DNA from 2 places in the Brevibacillus sp. WF146 genome. Region 1 is predicted to be linked to the other one. Evidence: riboswitches for the same ligand, from Rfam matches in the RefSeq annotation. Region 1 holds a riboswitch; the other holds the start of a gene.

The links. A riboswitch is a leader RNA that binds a small molecule or an ion and turns the genes downstream of it on or off. The one in region 1 is predicted to bind cyclic di-GMP.
Region 2: another riboswitch for cyclic di-GMP. It lies ahead of A6764_RS03355 (DUF5317 domain-containing protein); the one in region 1 lies ahead of A6764_RS01995 (methyl-accepting chemotaxis protein).

The regions. Positions count from the first base shown of each region.
Region 1 is NZ_CP109943.1:370,360-377,985, reverse strand. It holds gene A6764_RS02015 (PH domain-containing protein) at 1-97, opposite strand, end outside; gene A6764_RS02010 (degradosome RNA helicase CshA) at 245-1,690, opposite strand; gene A6764_RS02005 (cold shock domain-containing protein) at 1,803-2,018, opposite strand; gene A6764_RS02000 (transporter substrate-binding domain-containing protein) at 2,195-3,061, opposite strand; gene A6764_RS01995 (methyl-accepting chemotaxis protein) at 3,266-5,239, opposite strand; cyclic di-GMP riboswitch class I at 5,324-5,415, opposite strand; gene A6764_RS01990 (response regulator transcription factor) at 5,709-6,401, shown strand; gene A6764_RS01985 (sensor histidine kinase) at 6,379-7,626, shown strand, end outside.
Region 2 is NZ_CP109943.1:678,348-685,973, reverse strand. It holds gene argH (argininosuccinate lyase) at 1-1,200, opposite strand, end outside; gene A6764_RS03375 (argininosuccinate synthase) at 1,197-2,456, opposite strand; gene A6764_RS03370 (VanW family protein) at 2,600-3,424, shown strand; gene A6764_RS03365 (DUF4760 domain-containing protein) at 3,443-3,871, opposite strand; gene A6764_RS03360 (HD-GYP domain-containing protein) at 4,041-5,375, opposite strand; gene A6764_RS03355 (DUF5317 domain-containing protein) at 5,359-5,910, opposite strand; cyclic di-GMP riboswitch class II at 6,168-6,250, opposite strand; gene argF (ornithine carbamoyltransferase) at 6,343-7,314, opposite strand; gene carB (carbamoyl-phosphate synthase (glutamine-hydrolyzing) large subunit) at 7,259-7,626, opposite strand, start outside.

The sequences.
Region 1 (7,626 bases):
TGCGCTCGTGGTCCGCCAGGATGTTGGCAAACTCCTTTTGCACCTCCGCGATGCTGACCTCTGACGCGTTTCCCATCAGACCGTCAAAAATGCTCATCATCCCGCCCCCTCGTTTTACTCTTTTCGCTTGCACATGCCTATATTATCATTCATCACTCCAAAATCAACCGGCCAAACGCCGTTCGGAAAGGAACCAGGAGGAAAACATGAACCCAGCCGCGATCCTGACAGCTGGGTGTATTGATTATGAACTAAAACGGCCGCTCATCCCGTCTCTTTCCAACCGTGGGCCGTCCTTTCCCCGGGCCGGCCTCGCTTGCCGCTCCGATACCCTCTTGCTCTGCCGCTGTCGGTACCCTTTTTTCGCAACCCTCAGCGGCTTCTCGTCAGTCAGGCGGACCGGTGTGGTGTCCGGTTCCTTGGTCAGCATCTTGAGGGCGGCGGAAACCAATGTCACGGAATCCACCTCGTTGAGTAACTGCTCGGCCATCGCTTTGTAGAGGTTCAGATTGCCTTCTCCCGTCGCTTCCAACAGTTTCTCCACGGCCAACCGCTTCTGGCCCTCGAACGCCTCGGCCATGCTCGGGACCGGAAGCCGCTCCATTTTGCGGATGGTGGTCTTCTCGATGTACCGCAGATGATCCGCTTCACGCGGCGTGACAAAGGTAATCGCCAAACCCGTCTTGCCCGCCCGGCCCGTCCTGCCGATCCGGTGGACGTAGCTTTCCGCGCCCTGCGGAATATCAAAGTTATACACGTGGGTAACCCCGCTGATATCCAGACCTCTGGCGGCCACATCGGTGGCGACCAACACCTCGATCGTCCCTTCCTTAAACCGGCGCAGCACGCTGTCCCGCTTGGCCTGGTTCAAGTCGCCGTGGATCCCCTCCGCTCCGTATCCCCGTTTGGTCAGCGCTTCCGACAGTTCGTCCACCCGCCGTTTTGTCCGTCCGAAGACGATGGCCAACTCCGGCATGTGAATATCGAGCAAACGGCACAGCACGTCGAATTTTTGGTTCTCCGTCACTTCCATGTACTGCTGCCGGATGTTGGAGACCGTCACTTCCTTGGGTTGGATGGAAATGGTCACGGGGTCATGCATGAATCGGCGGGCAATCTCCTGGATGGCCTTGGGCATGGTGGCGGAAAACAGCAGGGTTTGCCGTTGTGTCGGCATTTCCTTCAGGATCACCTTGATGTCGTCGATGAATCCCATGTTCAGCATCTCATCCGCTTCGTCCAGCACAACCATTTTCACGGACTGAAGCCGGATCGTTTTCCGGTTCATGTGATCCATGAAACGGCCCGGTGTCGCGACGATGATCTGTGGCCGTTTTTTCAGTGCCGCAATCTGCCGTTGAATATCCTGCCCTCCGTAGATAGGCAGGGCCACCACCCCTTTGTACCGGGCGATCTTGTTCAGCTCTTCCGCTACCTGAACCGCCAATTCGCGCGTCGGCGTCAACACGACCGCCTGGATTTGTTCCTGGTCTACGTTCGCCTTCTCCACCAGGGGAATGCCAAAGGCGGCGGTTTTTCCCGTCCCGGTCTGCGCCTGACCGATCAGGTCCTTGCCCGTCAAGGCGATGGGAATGGTTTGGTCTTGAATCGGGGTCGCTTCTGCGTACCCCACTTCTTTTAGGGCCCGTGTCACCAGGTGGTGCAGCCCAAACTCATAAAACGTTGTCAATGATCGTCAATCTCCTTTTTCTTCATTTCGCTTTCCCGTATCACGAAAAAGAGGGCATGATTCCTTACGCCGGAACATGCCCTCATTTCCCGTGTCATCTCAATGATACCAATTACAAGCGGATGACGTTTGCCGCCTGCGGTCCGCGGTTGCCCTGCACAACGTCAAATTCCACCTTTTGCCCTTCATCCAGGCTCTTGAATCCGGTTCCCGAAATAGCGGAGAAATGGACAAACACGTCGTCCCCGTCTTCGCGCTCAATGAAACCAAATCCTTTTTCCGCATTAAACCATTTGACTTTTCCGATCACGATTGTGGCCTCCCACATGAGAATTTTGATAAAAAGCAAGAAAACCGCAAAACCGTTTCCGCCCCACACCTCATCACGAGGCAGCAAAATCGTTCTCGGGTATTCATGTCTTTTTAACGTGATCTCATCATACCATTTTTTCGCCAAAGAAGCAATCATCGCCGCTTCCGGAAGAAAACGGCGATGAACCGGTTTTACTCGACCCACTTTTTGTACAGCTCGTCAAATTTGCCCTGCAGCTTCATTTCGTCGAGCCATACGTCCAGGTAGCTGGCGAAGATGAAGTCGCCGCGCTGGATCATGTAGGCTTTTTCGCTTTTGGTGAACGGATCGTCCACGCGGGCGGCGTACAGACGCGGATCGTTTTTCGCGTAGACGATCGCTTCAAAGGTGTCGGTGATCATGACGTCGTAGGTGCCGTTGGCCACCAGACCCGGGATGTCCAGGTTGTTTTGCACCACGGTCACGGTTGCGTTCGGCAGATATTCACGCACGAACTTTTCGTTGGTTCCGCCCGGGTTGACGCCGATGCGGACGCTCGGTTTGTTGATGTCCTCGATCGTTTTGTACTTGTCCTTGTCTTCTGCGCGGATGAGCGGCACTTTGCCGAACTGCACGTACCCCTCGCTCAAGTGGGCTGTTTTCTGTCTGTCGGTGTTGCGGGTCACGCCGCCCACGGCAATGTCAAACTTGTCGGCGAGCAGATCGTTCATCAGTGTCGGCCAGGAGGTTTGCACAAAGCGGGCTTCCACGCCCAGGCTTTTGGCGAACTCTTTCATCGCGTCGATGTCGTACCCTTCGTATTGGCCTGTTTTCGGGTTGAGATATGTAAACGGCTTGTAATCCCCGGTGGTTCCGATGCGGATGTACCCTCTCGCGATGATTTCATCCAGCCGGGATTCGTATTTTTTCTTGGCTTCCTGCTTTGCGGCGCTGTCCGCGACGGTCGCCGCCGGTTGGGCCTGTTGGGCACCTGCGGCGGACACATGAGCGGCCACGCCCGTTCCCAGCAGCGAAACCGCCACTGTTCCTGCAATCAGCATGCTTTTCCATTTTTTCATTGTCGTTCTCCTCCCATGGTAGCCGTTTTGTCGGTTTCTCTTGTCGATCTTGCTTGCGGGGCGTCACTGCCCAAGCAGGGGCTCTCTCCTCCCTACACAGGCATCCCCCCTTTTGTCCATCCTGTGTGCGGCTTGAGCCGGCCGGCTGGCCCCGACCTGTGAGGCTTGTGCTGACAGGGGGGCCGCTTCCGTTCCCGCCTCCCGTTACAGCTTGAACTTCCCGAGTCCTTGCTGCAGCTCGCCCACGACCTCTTTCAACTGCTGTACCGACTCGGCGATCTCCTGAATGGCCCGGAGCTGATCATCCGCCGCATCGGCCACGTTCTTCGCGTCTTCGGAAGCGTGTTTGGCGATGGTGTGCATCTCTTCCACGGAGGCGCTGACCTCCTCGGACCCGGCCGACATCTGTTCCGACGCCGCCGACACTTCGAGGATGTGGTCGGCCACATTGCGGGAAGCCTCCAGGATATGGACGAATTTTTCGCGTACTTCCTCGATCAGTTTCACCCCGTCCTGCACATCCTGCTGCCCCGCGTTTATCGTGTCGACCGCGTTCGCCGTGTCCTGCTGGATTTCGGCGATCAATTGAGCGATCTTGGCGGCCGACTCTTCCGACTGGTTGGCCAGCTTCTTCACTTCGCCGGCCACGACGGCAAAGCCCCGGCCGTGCTCCCCTGCCCGCGCCGCTTCAATGGAGGCGTTCAAGGCGAGCAGATTGATCTGCGACGTGAGTCCGGTAATCGTGTCCAAAATGCTCTCGATCTCCTGAGAGCGGCCGTTCAGCCGCTCAATGGCCGACGACACTTTCAAGGTGCCTTCCCCGATGCTCTTCATCTGCCGCACGGCCTGCTCGACGACCGCCGTGCCTTCTTCTGCCTGCTGGGCCGCCTCCCGTGCCGCTTCGGACACCCGCGAGGACGTCTCGGCAATCTTGACGATCCCGCTGGCCATGTCGTTCATGGAGATGGACACTTCCTGGGAACTGCCCGCCTGCGTTTTGGCCCCGTCGGCGATTTGGCGAATGGACGTCCCGATCCGGTGAATCGTATTGGTCGCGTTCTCGATGCCGGCGGACACCTCGCTGGTGACCCGAAGCACCTGATCGGAGGACAGCGTGACGCCGCGAATCAGGTCCTTCAGATGAGACACCGTCTGGTTGAAATCGCGGGACAAAACGGCGATTTCATCCTTACCCTGGACGGTGACGGATTCCGTCAGATCGCCGCCGGCCACCACTTTGACCGCTTGATTCAGCCGCTGAATCGGGCGGACCAGGCGAACCGCCAGCAGATAGACCAGAGCGACGCCGACGACCAACGTCACGACGGAGATGGCCAGCAGGTTGACCGAGAGCTTGTCCACCGGCGCGTGCAGCTCACCGGCGGGAGCGGTGATGAACACGCCCCAGTTCAACATCGTCGAAGCATAGGACGCAAACTGGTCGACGTTGTCCCTTTTATACTGAAGAATGCCGTGCCCGCCTTCCTGAATGGCCTGGAAAGCGGATTGGTACTCCGGAATGTTGGAGTTGAGAATGGATTCCTTCAGCACGAGGTCTTCCTGCGGATGCCAGATGTACGTTCCCTTCTTGCTCACCAAAAAGGCGTAGCCGCTCTGGCCGAACGTCTCGGCGGACACCGTCTTTTGGATCTCGTTGATCGGGATGGTCGAGCCCATGTACCCGTACTGGACGTTGTTTTTCATCAGCGGAACGATGATGGTTACGATGTTGTTGCCCGTCCGCTTGGAGACGACCGGTTCGGAGACGACGATTTTTCCTTCCCCTTTGCCCGCTTCCTGGAAATGGGCCCGGTCGGACACGTCTGTCACGTCCCCTTGGAAGTTGATGACCTTTTTCCCGCTCAAGTCATAGGAAAAGAAGAACGTCTCAAATTCCGGATAGTTCTTCTGGGCCTGCTGGATCAGCTTCAAGTCATGCTCCTTGTTGTTGTCTTCGGACATCAGCTTGCCGATCGTTTCAATCACGGCAATTTTCTGCTGGAAAAACTGGTCGATCTTCATCGACAGATTGGATGCGGTCAGTTCGGCCTCTTTATCCAAACTGGACTCCAGCAGACGCGAGGAGCTCCAGTAGCTTGCCGCACAAACCGAAACAAGGCTGGCGATGAGCAGCAGGCACATCACATACAACAGTTTTTGCTTCAGACTGGTTCCCATGGTGATCCCTCCTAGTGGCGGAAAGTGCGTGAACGGCTTGCCAAAAAAAGCAGACTGCCATCCGACAGCCTGCGATGCCTGCGGTTTGGCAACCCGGCTGTCATAGCTGCATTTACTGCAACCTTAGACCCGTGGCTTTGCGTCCCCGCCTTTCAACGGGTTTGCCCTTTGTCACTTTTTCCCGTGTTAAAATATGCTAAAAGCACTATAGCACAAATTGAAAAATGAGGGCCAGAAAATCTAAAAGATTTCATAAATTTTTAAAATCTGCGCGCTGACGGAACGAAACGCGACCTTCGCACTGTCCTCTTTTCTCCCCTGTCGACCTGCCTCCCCACGAATGAAATGATGGAACGATTTTCTTAAGAATTTTGTAAGGATTTTTACAGCCGATTTGTAAAATATTCTCGGTAAGATAGAGCTGGCTCCGGTACACGACAAGTTTGACGAAGGAAGACGGGTGATGATCATGCCAACGTACAATGTCCTGGTCGTGGACGACGAAGCGGAAATCCGGGACGCGATCGAGATCTATCTGAAAAGCGAAGACATCCACGTGCTGAAAGCAGGTAACGGGCAGGAGGCCCTGGCGGTTTTGGAGCAGGAAGAGGTTCATCTGATCATCCTGGACATCATGATGCCGCAGATGGACGGATTGAAATCGACGTTTGCCATTCGGGAAAGCAAAAACATCCCGATCATCATGCTGTCGGCCAAATCGGAAGATACCGACAAGATTCTGGGGCTGACCATCGGTGCCGACGATTACGTGACCAAACCGTTCAATCCGCTGGAGCTTGTCGCCCGTGTGAAATCACAGTTGAGGCGATACACCCACCTGGGCAACTACACCGCCCGCGAAGACGAAATCCGGGTGCGGGGACTCGTCTTGAACAAGCGGGAAAAAACCGTGTACGTGGACGGCGAGGAAGCAAGGCTCACCCCTACGGAATACAAGATTTTGGAGCTTTTGATGGAGAACAGGGGCAGGGTCTTTTCGATCGAAGAGATTTACGAAAAAGTGTGGAAGGAGCCCTGCCTGAACGCGGATAACACGGTGGCCGTGCACGTGAGAAGAATTCGCGAAAAAATCGAGATCAACCCGAAAGAACCTCAATATCTCAAGGTGGTGTGGGGCATTGGCTACAAGATTGAAAAATAAATACGGGCCCGTCATCGCGCTGGTCCTGCTTGTCCACCTGTCCGCTCTCGCCTTGCTTGCGGCCGCCGATGTGATCCGGCACCGGGAATACCTGGACAAGGATTACTACTTTCGCAGCCCTTCCTTTCACCAACAGTTGACGGAAGTCGTTAACCTGGCCATAACGGTTCATTTCAAGGAGAAGAATGATCCCAAACTGACCGTGACTGAAAAGGTTGGCGCCGATACGCTGGAGCAAATCCGAGAGACGTTTGCGGCCGATCTCCGGGAGAAAGAAGAGGAGATTAAGGGACGCTATGAGGCCAACATCATGGAGGCGGAGCGCAGCGGCAATCACGCCGAGGCCAGCAGACTCGCGCAGGCGCGCGATCAGGAACTGGCCCGAGTGAAGCAGGAAAATCAAAAGCAGATGGATGAGCGAATCATGACATTGGCAGCCGCCCGGGATCAGGAGTATGAACAGGCGAAAAAAGCGTTGGCCGTCAGAGGCGACACCATCAAATACTACATCAAGGATCGGAATACGGGCGAGGTATACACCAACCATTCCTACGACCTCAACATCATCAGGAACCTGCAGAAAAAGGCGGCCTATTCGATCCATTTCCCACTGGCTTCGCCGAGCGATTACCAGATACAGCAGGCAAATGAATTCTTTCTCGCCAACAATCTCGAGGGGTATTTGATTATCCCTCAAGCGGCCGCGGGTTACTCCCGGTTTCAAGACGATTACGCCTATGCACTCGGCATACGGGAGCGACTGCTGAACGAATGTATCCTGTTGGCCGTAAGTGTTATTGCGGCAGTTGGACTCTTCGTTTATCTGCGGAAGCGCAGTCCGTTGGATTTTCCGCTTGCCGACAGATGCGCCTCCTTGTTGCGGCGGGTTCCCCTCGATGCAAGAGGCGCGACAGTTCTCGCGGTCGGGCTGGTCACACTGAGCTGGGTCAGGGACGAATCGTTCTTCTATTTTCCCATCGGCCTGGAACATGTGACGACGCTTTCCTTTACGGCGGCATGCATCGCCTATCTGGGGCTAAACGCAAAAGAGGCATGGCGTTTGATAAACGACCACACGCTCCTCCGGCAGCAATGGGAGTCCAGCTTGTATCGAAAATTCCGCACGCTTCTGGCAGAGAGCTTCGCCAATCGATCCGTATTTTTCAAGGCCAGCCTCGTCTTTGTGCTGACGATCGGCCTGGGAACGGGCATGGGTTTTGTTCTG
Region 2 (7,626 bases), 310 kb from region 1:
GTATTTTTGGTGCTCGATGCAGTAGAGCACCGTTCGGCCCACCACTTCGTGCGCCTGACGGAACGGCATGCCTTTGCGGACCAGGTAGTCGGCCAGATCAGTGGCGTTGGAAAAGTCCTGCGTTACCGCCTGGCGCATCCGGTCGGCTTTGACCTGCATCGTCCGGATCATCGGCGTCAGCAGGGCAAGCGCCCCGTGCAGCGTCGCCACCGTGTCGAACATGCCTTCCTTGTCTTCCTGCATGTCTTTGTTGTAGGCCAGCGGCAGCCCTTTCAGCACCGTCAAGAGGCCGATCAGGTTGCCGTAGACGCGTCCGGTTTTGCCGCGCACCAGCTCGGCCACGTCGGGGTTTTTCTTCTGCGGCATGATGCTGGAGCCGGTGCAAAACGCGTCATCCAGTTCCACAAACGAAAACTCCTGGCTGCTCCAGATGACCAGTTCCTCGCAGAGGCGGGAGAGATGGGCCATCAGGAGGGAAGCGTCCGCCAGAAACTCGACGATGAAGTCCCGGTCGCTGACAGCGTCCATGCTGTTCAGGTAGATGCCGTCAAACTGCAGCATCTCGGCCACGAACGCCCGGTCGATCGGGAACGTCGTGCCGGCCAGGGCGCCCGCGCCGAGCGGCAGGACGTTGACCCGTTTCCAGCAGTCGCGCATCCGCTCGATGTCGCGCTGCAGCATCGACACGTACGCCATCAGATGGTAGCCGAACAGGACCGGCTGGGCCCGCTGCAGATGGGTGTAGCCGGGCATGACCGTGTCGAGATGGCGGTTGGCCTGTTCCAGCAGCGCCTCCTGCAGGTACGTGGCGAGCTGTATGATCTCCATCAGCTTCTCCCGCAGATAGAGGTGCATGTCAAGCGCCACCTGATCGTTGCGGCTGCGCCCCGTGTGCAGTTTGCCCCCCACCGGGCCGATTTCCTCAATCAGCAGCTTTTCGATGTTCATGTGCACATCCTCGTGCTCCACGAGAAACTGCACCTGTCCCCGCTCGATCTTTTCCTTTACCTTTTTCAGACCGGCGATGATCTGTCTGACTTCCTCCATCGGCAGGATGCCGCACTTGCCCAGCATCGCCACGTGTGCCAGGCTGCCGACGATGTCTTGCCGCCACATCTGCTGGTCGAAGGTAATGGAAGCGGTATATTCTTCCACGAGCTGGTTCGTCGGCTTTGTGAAGCGTCCTCCCCACAGTTTCATTGCACGATCGCATCCTTTTCGTCCAAAATCTTGATCGCCGTTTTCGCGTTTTCGTGGAGCACGCCTTCGTTCACCTGGGCGTACACCTTGGTCGGCAGGCCCCACAGCTTGATGAAGCCGAGCGCCGCCTTGTGGTCAAACAGGTCGCCCGCCGCGTAGGTGGCCAGCTCGTGGCTGTAAAGCGACGACGCCGATTTGCGTCCGACGACGATGGCGTGCCCTTTGTGCAGCTTGACGCGAACGACGCCGGTGACGTACTGCTGTGTTTCCTCGATGAACGCCTGCAGCGCGTTGCGGATCGGCGAATACCAAAGACCTTCGTAGATCACCTGGGCCATCTTTTGCTCGATGATCGGTTTGAACTGAGCCACTTCGCGCGGCTGGGTCAGGAACTCCAGCTCGCGGTGCGCCAGAATCAGCGTGGTGGCCGCCGGCGTCTCGTACACTTCGCGGGACTTGATGCCGACGAGGCGGTTTTCCACGTGGTCGATTCGGCCGACGCCGTGGTTGCCGGCGATTTTGTTCAGCTTGAGAATCAGCTCGGCCAGCGGCAGCTCTTCCCCGTTCAGCGCGGTCGGCACGCCTTTGACAAACGTGATCTCAATCTCTTCCGGCTGGTCCGGAGCATCCGCGATCGATTTGGTCAGGTCGTACGCGCCCTCCGGCGGAGCCGCCCAGGGATCTTCCAGGATGCCGCACTCGCAGCTTCTGCCCCAGAGGTTTTGGTCGATGCTGTACGGATTGTCCAGATCGATCGGAATCGGAATGTTGTGCTTTTTCGCGTACTCGATCTCTTCGTCGCGGGACCATCCCCATTCGCGAACGGGCGCGACGATTTTCAGATTGGGATTCAACGCCGTAAACGACACGTCGAAGCGCACCTGGTCGTTCCCTTTCCCCGTGCAGCCGTGGGCGACCGCCACCGCCCCCTCTTTTTCCGCGATCTCCACCAGCACGCGGGAGATCAGGTAACGCGACAGCGCTGACACCAGCGGATACTTCCCTTCGTACATGGCGTTCGCTTTCAGCGCCGGCAGCACGTACTCCTGGGCGAACGCATCCTTTGCATCCACCACGATCGATTTCAGCGCCCCCACCTGCAGCGCCTTTTTCTGCACAAACTCCAGGTCCTTGCCCTCGCCCACGTCCAGCGCGACCGCGATCACGTCGTAGTTGTACGTCTCCTGCAGCCACTTGATTGCTACCGATGTATCTAAACCGCCCGAATAGGCCAATACGATTTTCTCTCTTGCCATCGTTCCCTCTCCCTGTTCGAAGATTTGTTCATGAGTAATTATACAAACGAATTTATAAAAATACAACCACTTTTCTATTCTGCTCCACTTTCTTCCATGATACAAATAAAGATAGAGAACGAATCGATGAGGAGGCGGCCGCGATGAGGCTATCTCGCCTGCACCCGGTGTTTTACCATGTGCGCGTATTCCAAAAACGGCTTTGCCGATCGATATCCGACAGGATCAGCGGCGTGCGGTTCGCAGCGGAACAGCAGGCGTCTTCCCTGCCTTTCACCTGCAACAGACACCAATCGCTGCTGCGGCGAAAGCTGGGAAGCACCGATCCCCGGCTGCAGGAAAACAAAGTGGTCAATCTGGGCATTGCCGTGCCGTCCATCGACGGCCTCTTGATCAAACCGGGCGAGACGTTTTCCTTTTGGCAGCGGGTGGGGAAGACGACGGCGGCCAAAGGATATGTGGAAGGGCTGCTGCTGTCGCAAGGGGAAGTGAGGACAGGCGTGGGCGGAGGGCTGTGCCAGTTGGCCAACTTGCTCTTCTGGATGGCGCTGCACACGCCGCTGCAGGTGACGGAGCGGCATCATCACCAGTTCGATCCGTTTCCCGACGACCACCGCGTCCTCCCGTTCGGCAGCGGTGCCAGCGTGTTTTACAACTATGTCGACCTGCGCCTGTTCAATCCGACCCGGCAGACTTTTCAGATCCGGGTCTGGCTGACGGACAACCACCTCAAAGGAGCCGTATTCACCGACCGGGAATGGCCCTGTGCGTACCATGTCGAAGAGCGCAACCACGCGTTTCTGCGGCAGGGAGGAAAACATTATCGGCTAAACGAAATATGGCGACTCGTCATTGACAAGCGAACAGGGAACCGCACCGGAGAGGAACTGGTGATCCGCAACTTTTCGGAAGTGAAATACGACCTGGCCGACATCACGCCCAACATGCAAAAAGCCGGACAACCCTGATGGTTGTCCGGCGCTTCCTTACTTGCGGGCGTAAGGCACCTCGGGAACGTATTCCTTTCCTTTGTGCGTGCCGATCCACTTCAGTTCGGCCAGGGCCAGCCGTTCAAAATTTTCCGCCACGTGAATGTCTCCCTGCGCCCTCCATCCGACGAAAATCGGGTACATCCGGCGGAAAAAGCCGTTGACAAACCACATGTCAAACAGCAGGTCGGGATGGACGAGGCCGTTTTTATGCAGCACCCCTACCATCTCGAAGAAGCCGTACAGCGCGACAAAGTGGTTATAGCCTTCGCTGCCGCGCGGATACAGGCGCAAAAACGCGTCGTAATCCAGCTCCTCTTCCGCCAGCGAGGTGGCGAACCACTGTCTCGCGGCCCGCAGCCGTTCCGATTCGAACTGATCGTACAATTTCAGAATAATGTCCGCATCCTGATACGTGGGAATCATGTGCTATCACCTCACAAAAAGATGCAACCCGATTCCAGTATGTCCCAGACCAGGTGAAAAGACAAGCGTTTGTTCGCATTTTTTCGCGCATGGCCTGCATCCGGACAGCAAATCCCCGGGCTCGTCCGAGCACCGGGGACTGCTCGTGAAGCGTCAACAGGAGGGTCCCCTATCGGGCCACCTCCTGCAGATGCCTTTGCGGCTGCGCGTCCTGCCGAATGATCGTTTCCAATTCATCGCGGGGCAGCTGCCTGATGATGCGTATGAAATGATAGGCCAGTTCGGCGTCGAACTGCGTCCCCGCCCCACGGCTGATCTCCTGCAGGGCCTCCTCTACCGGCAGCCCTTTGCGGTACGGCCTGTCCGCCACCATCGCGTCGAAGGCGTCAGAGATGGCCAGAATGCGGGCCATCAGCGGAATCTCCTCGCCGACCAATCCGTCCGGATAGCCCTTGCCGTCGATTCGCTCATGGTGCGAACGGATGGCCGGCAGCAGCTCGTGAAACATGCCCGCCTGCAGGATAATCTCATATCCAATCACCGTGTGCTGCTTGATCTTGTCGTACTCCTCCGGTGTTAATTTCCCACGTTTGTTGAGAATCTGATCCTCAATGCCGATTTTGCCGATGTCGTGCAAAATCCCGCCAAAATAAACCTCCTCCGCCTTCTCCTCCGGCAGCCCGATCGCCCGGGCGATCTCCCGTCCCCAATGGGCCACCCGCTGGGAATGGCCGCTCGTGTAATGGTCACGGGCATCGATGGAAGCGGCCATGGCGGTGAGGAATTTGTGGTTGAAGGATTTGATCTCGTCCATTTTTTGGCGCAGTTTTGTAAGACTATCGTAGTATTGATAAAAGACAAAACTCATGAGGACAAAAGCGACCATCATCGGTACGATGGCGGATAGCCCAAACGTTTCAACCAGGCGTGCACTGACGCCGCCGAGAATCAACAAAAGCAAGTAGGTAAGCGTTGTTCCATTCGCCAAATTTTTTACTGTCGGTATCCATTTCGACTTATGAAAATAGGAAATTCCTAATCCGCAAAGCATGATGTTAATAAACCAATACGCTACCACCAGGATTACATCCGTGATCATGGTGGGAACGGGAAGCACATTGCACGCCGTTTTCAGAACATCTACAGCCCATATCGTCAGCATAATTTGTCCGAAATTGGCGGCAGCTTTTAAGGGATTGGGTTTGACAAGGACGGATAAAATCAAAGCCTCAATAACGGCCGACCAGATTCCGACCCACGCACCGAAGAGCAGTATCCCTGAAAAAATAACGGCGTTGTTAAGTGTGAGTATATAGTTTAACGTCCTGACGGGCGCAAATGAAGAGATGATGGTGAGAAGTACATAGGAAATCAATATTTCCCAGTTTTCTCTGGGCTCCCAGTAAGGCAGGGAGTTCAAAATGATGAGGATACCGGAAACGGTAAACCCCAAAATCACCAGTAATCCTTTCAAAATGTATCGTTTCTCAGCTCTTTGTCGCATAACTTTTACCTTCTCGAAGTTGAAGTAACGAGATCGGCTTGTTCATCAAGCGCTGAACAAGCAGAAATGCCCCTAACATAATAAAAATATCACCGATACTGATCACCCTCGGAATAATGGACGGCATATAAATAATATCGGACAAAAAGGGCAGAACCGTTTGCTCTGTCAAGACCGTATGCTTAAAGTCGGTGCCGTTGAGTACCGGAGTGAGGTCGTAGGGCAGTTTCTTGGCTTGTTCCAGATCAATGGGCATTCTCCCGCCGTTCGTCCAAATGACAATCGCATTTAAAAACCAGCCGACCATGAGAATGCGGATATCTTCAAATTCCCGGTTCATGAGAAAAAAACCCAGAATAAACAAATAAGCTGCGGAGACAAAAATACCCCCGTACGCGGGAACAAATGCGGAGAGAATCTGCAGCGCAATACTGGCAACCAGCATCATTATTCCTTTAAATGTAGGGATTTCTTTTAGTTTTCCTCCCCTGAGCAGCGCAATCAGAAAAGAGAGAAGAATGACATCCAGCAACATACAAAATCCCCCAGACGGTAAGGAAAAAACACCACTTTTCAGTCAAGCGGTGTTTTTCCCTTGCCATTGAAATTATTAACCAATGTGATAATTAGCAGAAGTTGCAGCAACAATACCGGCTACCAGCAAGACAGCAACGAACCATTTTTTCATTCCAATTCCCCCCTTTTACATAGTGGAGAAAGCTGGTTTCGCTACTTGTGGACACACAGGCCAAGCGACCACATACAGCCTGTGCTCTTCTTTCCTCTTTCCGTTCGAAAAGAGGGCGGATTCGCTACTGGCTCCATACAGACCAAGCGACCAGATACAGTCTGTACTTCATCGCGCTTCCTACCTATATTTTACACGTTCATGACAAATTTCGGCAATCATAGATTCATAGTCTAATAGCTTCAATTTCTGAATGGTAAAATTTCCCCAGAACTATATTCACAACAGCGCTGCCAAGACAGCCTTCTGCGCATGGAGGCGATTTTCCGCCTGGTCAAAGACGACGGAGTGGGGACCGTCAATCACGCCGGCCGACACTTCTTCTCCGCGGTGCGCAGGCAGGCAGTGCATGAACAGGTAACCGGGATCGGCGTGTTGGACGAGCTGCTCGTTTACCTGATAGCCCGCAAAATCCTTGAGGCGCTGCTCGTTTTCCGCTTCAAAGCCCATGCTGGTCCACACGTCCGTGTAGATGACGTCGGCGCCGTTCACCGCTTCGGCGGGATCGTGCGTGACGCCCACCCGGCCGCCGCTGGCCAGCGCATACGCGGCCGCTTTCTTCACGATGTCGGCGTCCATCTCATAGCCCGGCGGCGTGGCGACGCGCACGTCCAGGCCCAGCAGGGCGGCCGCCAGCACGAGCGAGTTGGCGACGTTGTTGCCGTCGCCCACGTAGGCCAGCTTGACGCCCTGCAGCGTGCCCTTGTGCTCCCAGATCGTCAGCATGTCGGCCAGCGCCTGACACGGATGGAACTGGTCGGTCAGGCCGTTGATGATCGGAATGCTGGCGTGTTCGGCCAGCTCCTCCACCCCGGCGTGGGAAAACGTGCGGATCATGATGGCGTCGACGTAGCGGGACATCACCTTGGCCGTATCGCTGATCGGCTCGCCGCGTCCGAGCTGCAGTTCCTTGCCGCTCAAAAACATGCTCATGCCGCCCAATTGGTACATGCCTACTTCAAAGGAAACGCGGGTGCGCGTCGACGACTTGTCGAAAATCATCCCCAATGTCTTCCCCTTGAGCGGCTGATACGGTTGACCGCTTTTTTGCCGCTGTTTGAGATAGGCGGCAAAATGCAGGAGCTGAGTCAGCTCCTCTCCGCTGAATTCATCGACGCGGAGCAGGTCTTTTCCTTTACAACTGGCCAATTGCTCGCTTGCAAAGTGATCCAATATCTTCACAGGCTGCATGCCCGTCACCTCTTTTCTCCGTAATGGCTTCCACGTACAGCGCAAACGTCTCCGCGGCAGTGAACAGCGGAACCCCCTGCTGGACCAGCCGGCTCCGCAGAGCAAAGCCGCTGCGGCCGCGCCGGTTCCCCTTGGTGGCGGTGATGAGCGAAAAGGCTACGGTTTCCGTCTGCAGCAGCGCTGCCAGATCCCGCTCGTCCGCGACCACGTGCGTGACGGAAAAGCCGTTTGCGCCCAGCCAGACAGCCGTTCCCGATGTGGCCGCCCAGACCGCGCCCTGTTCCTGCATCTTCCGGATGGCCGGCAGCACGT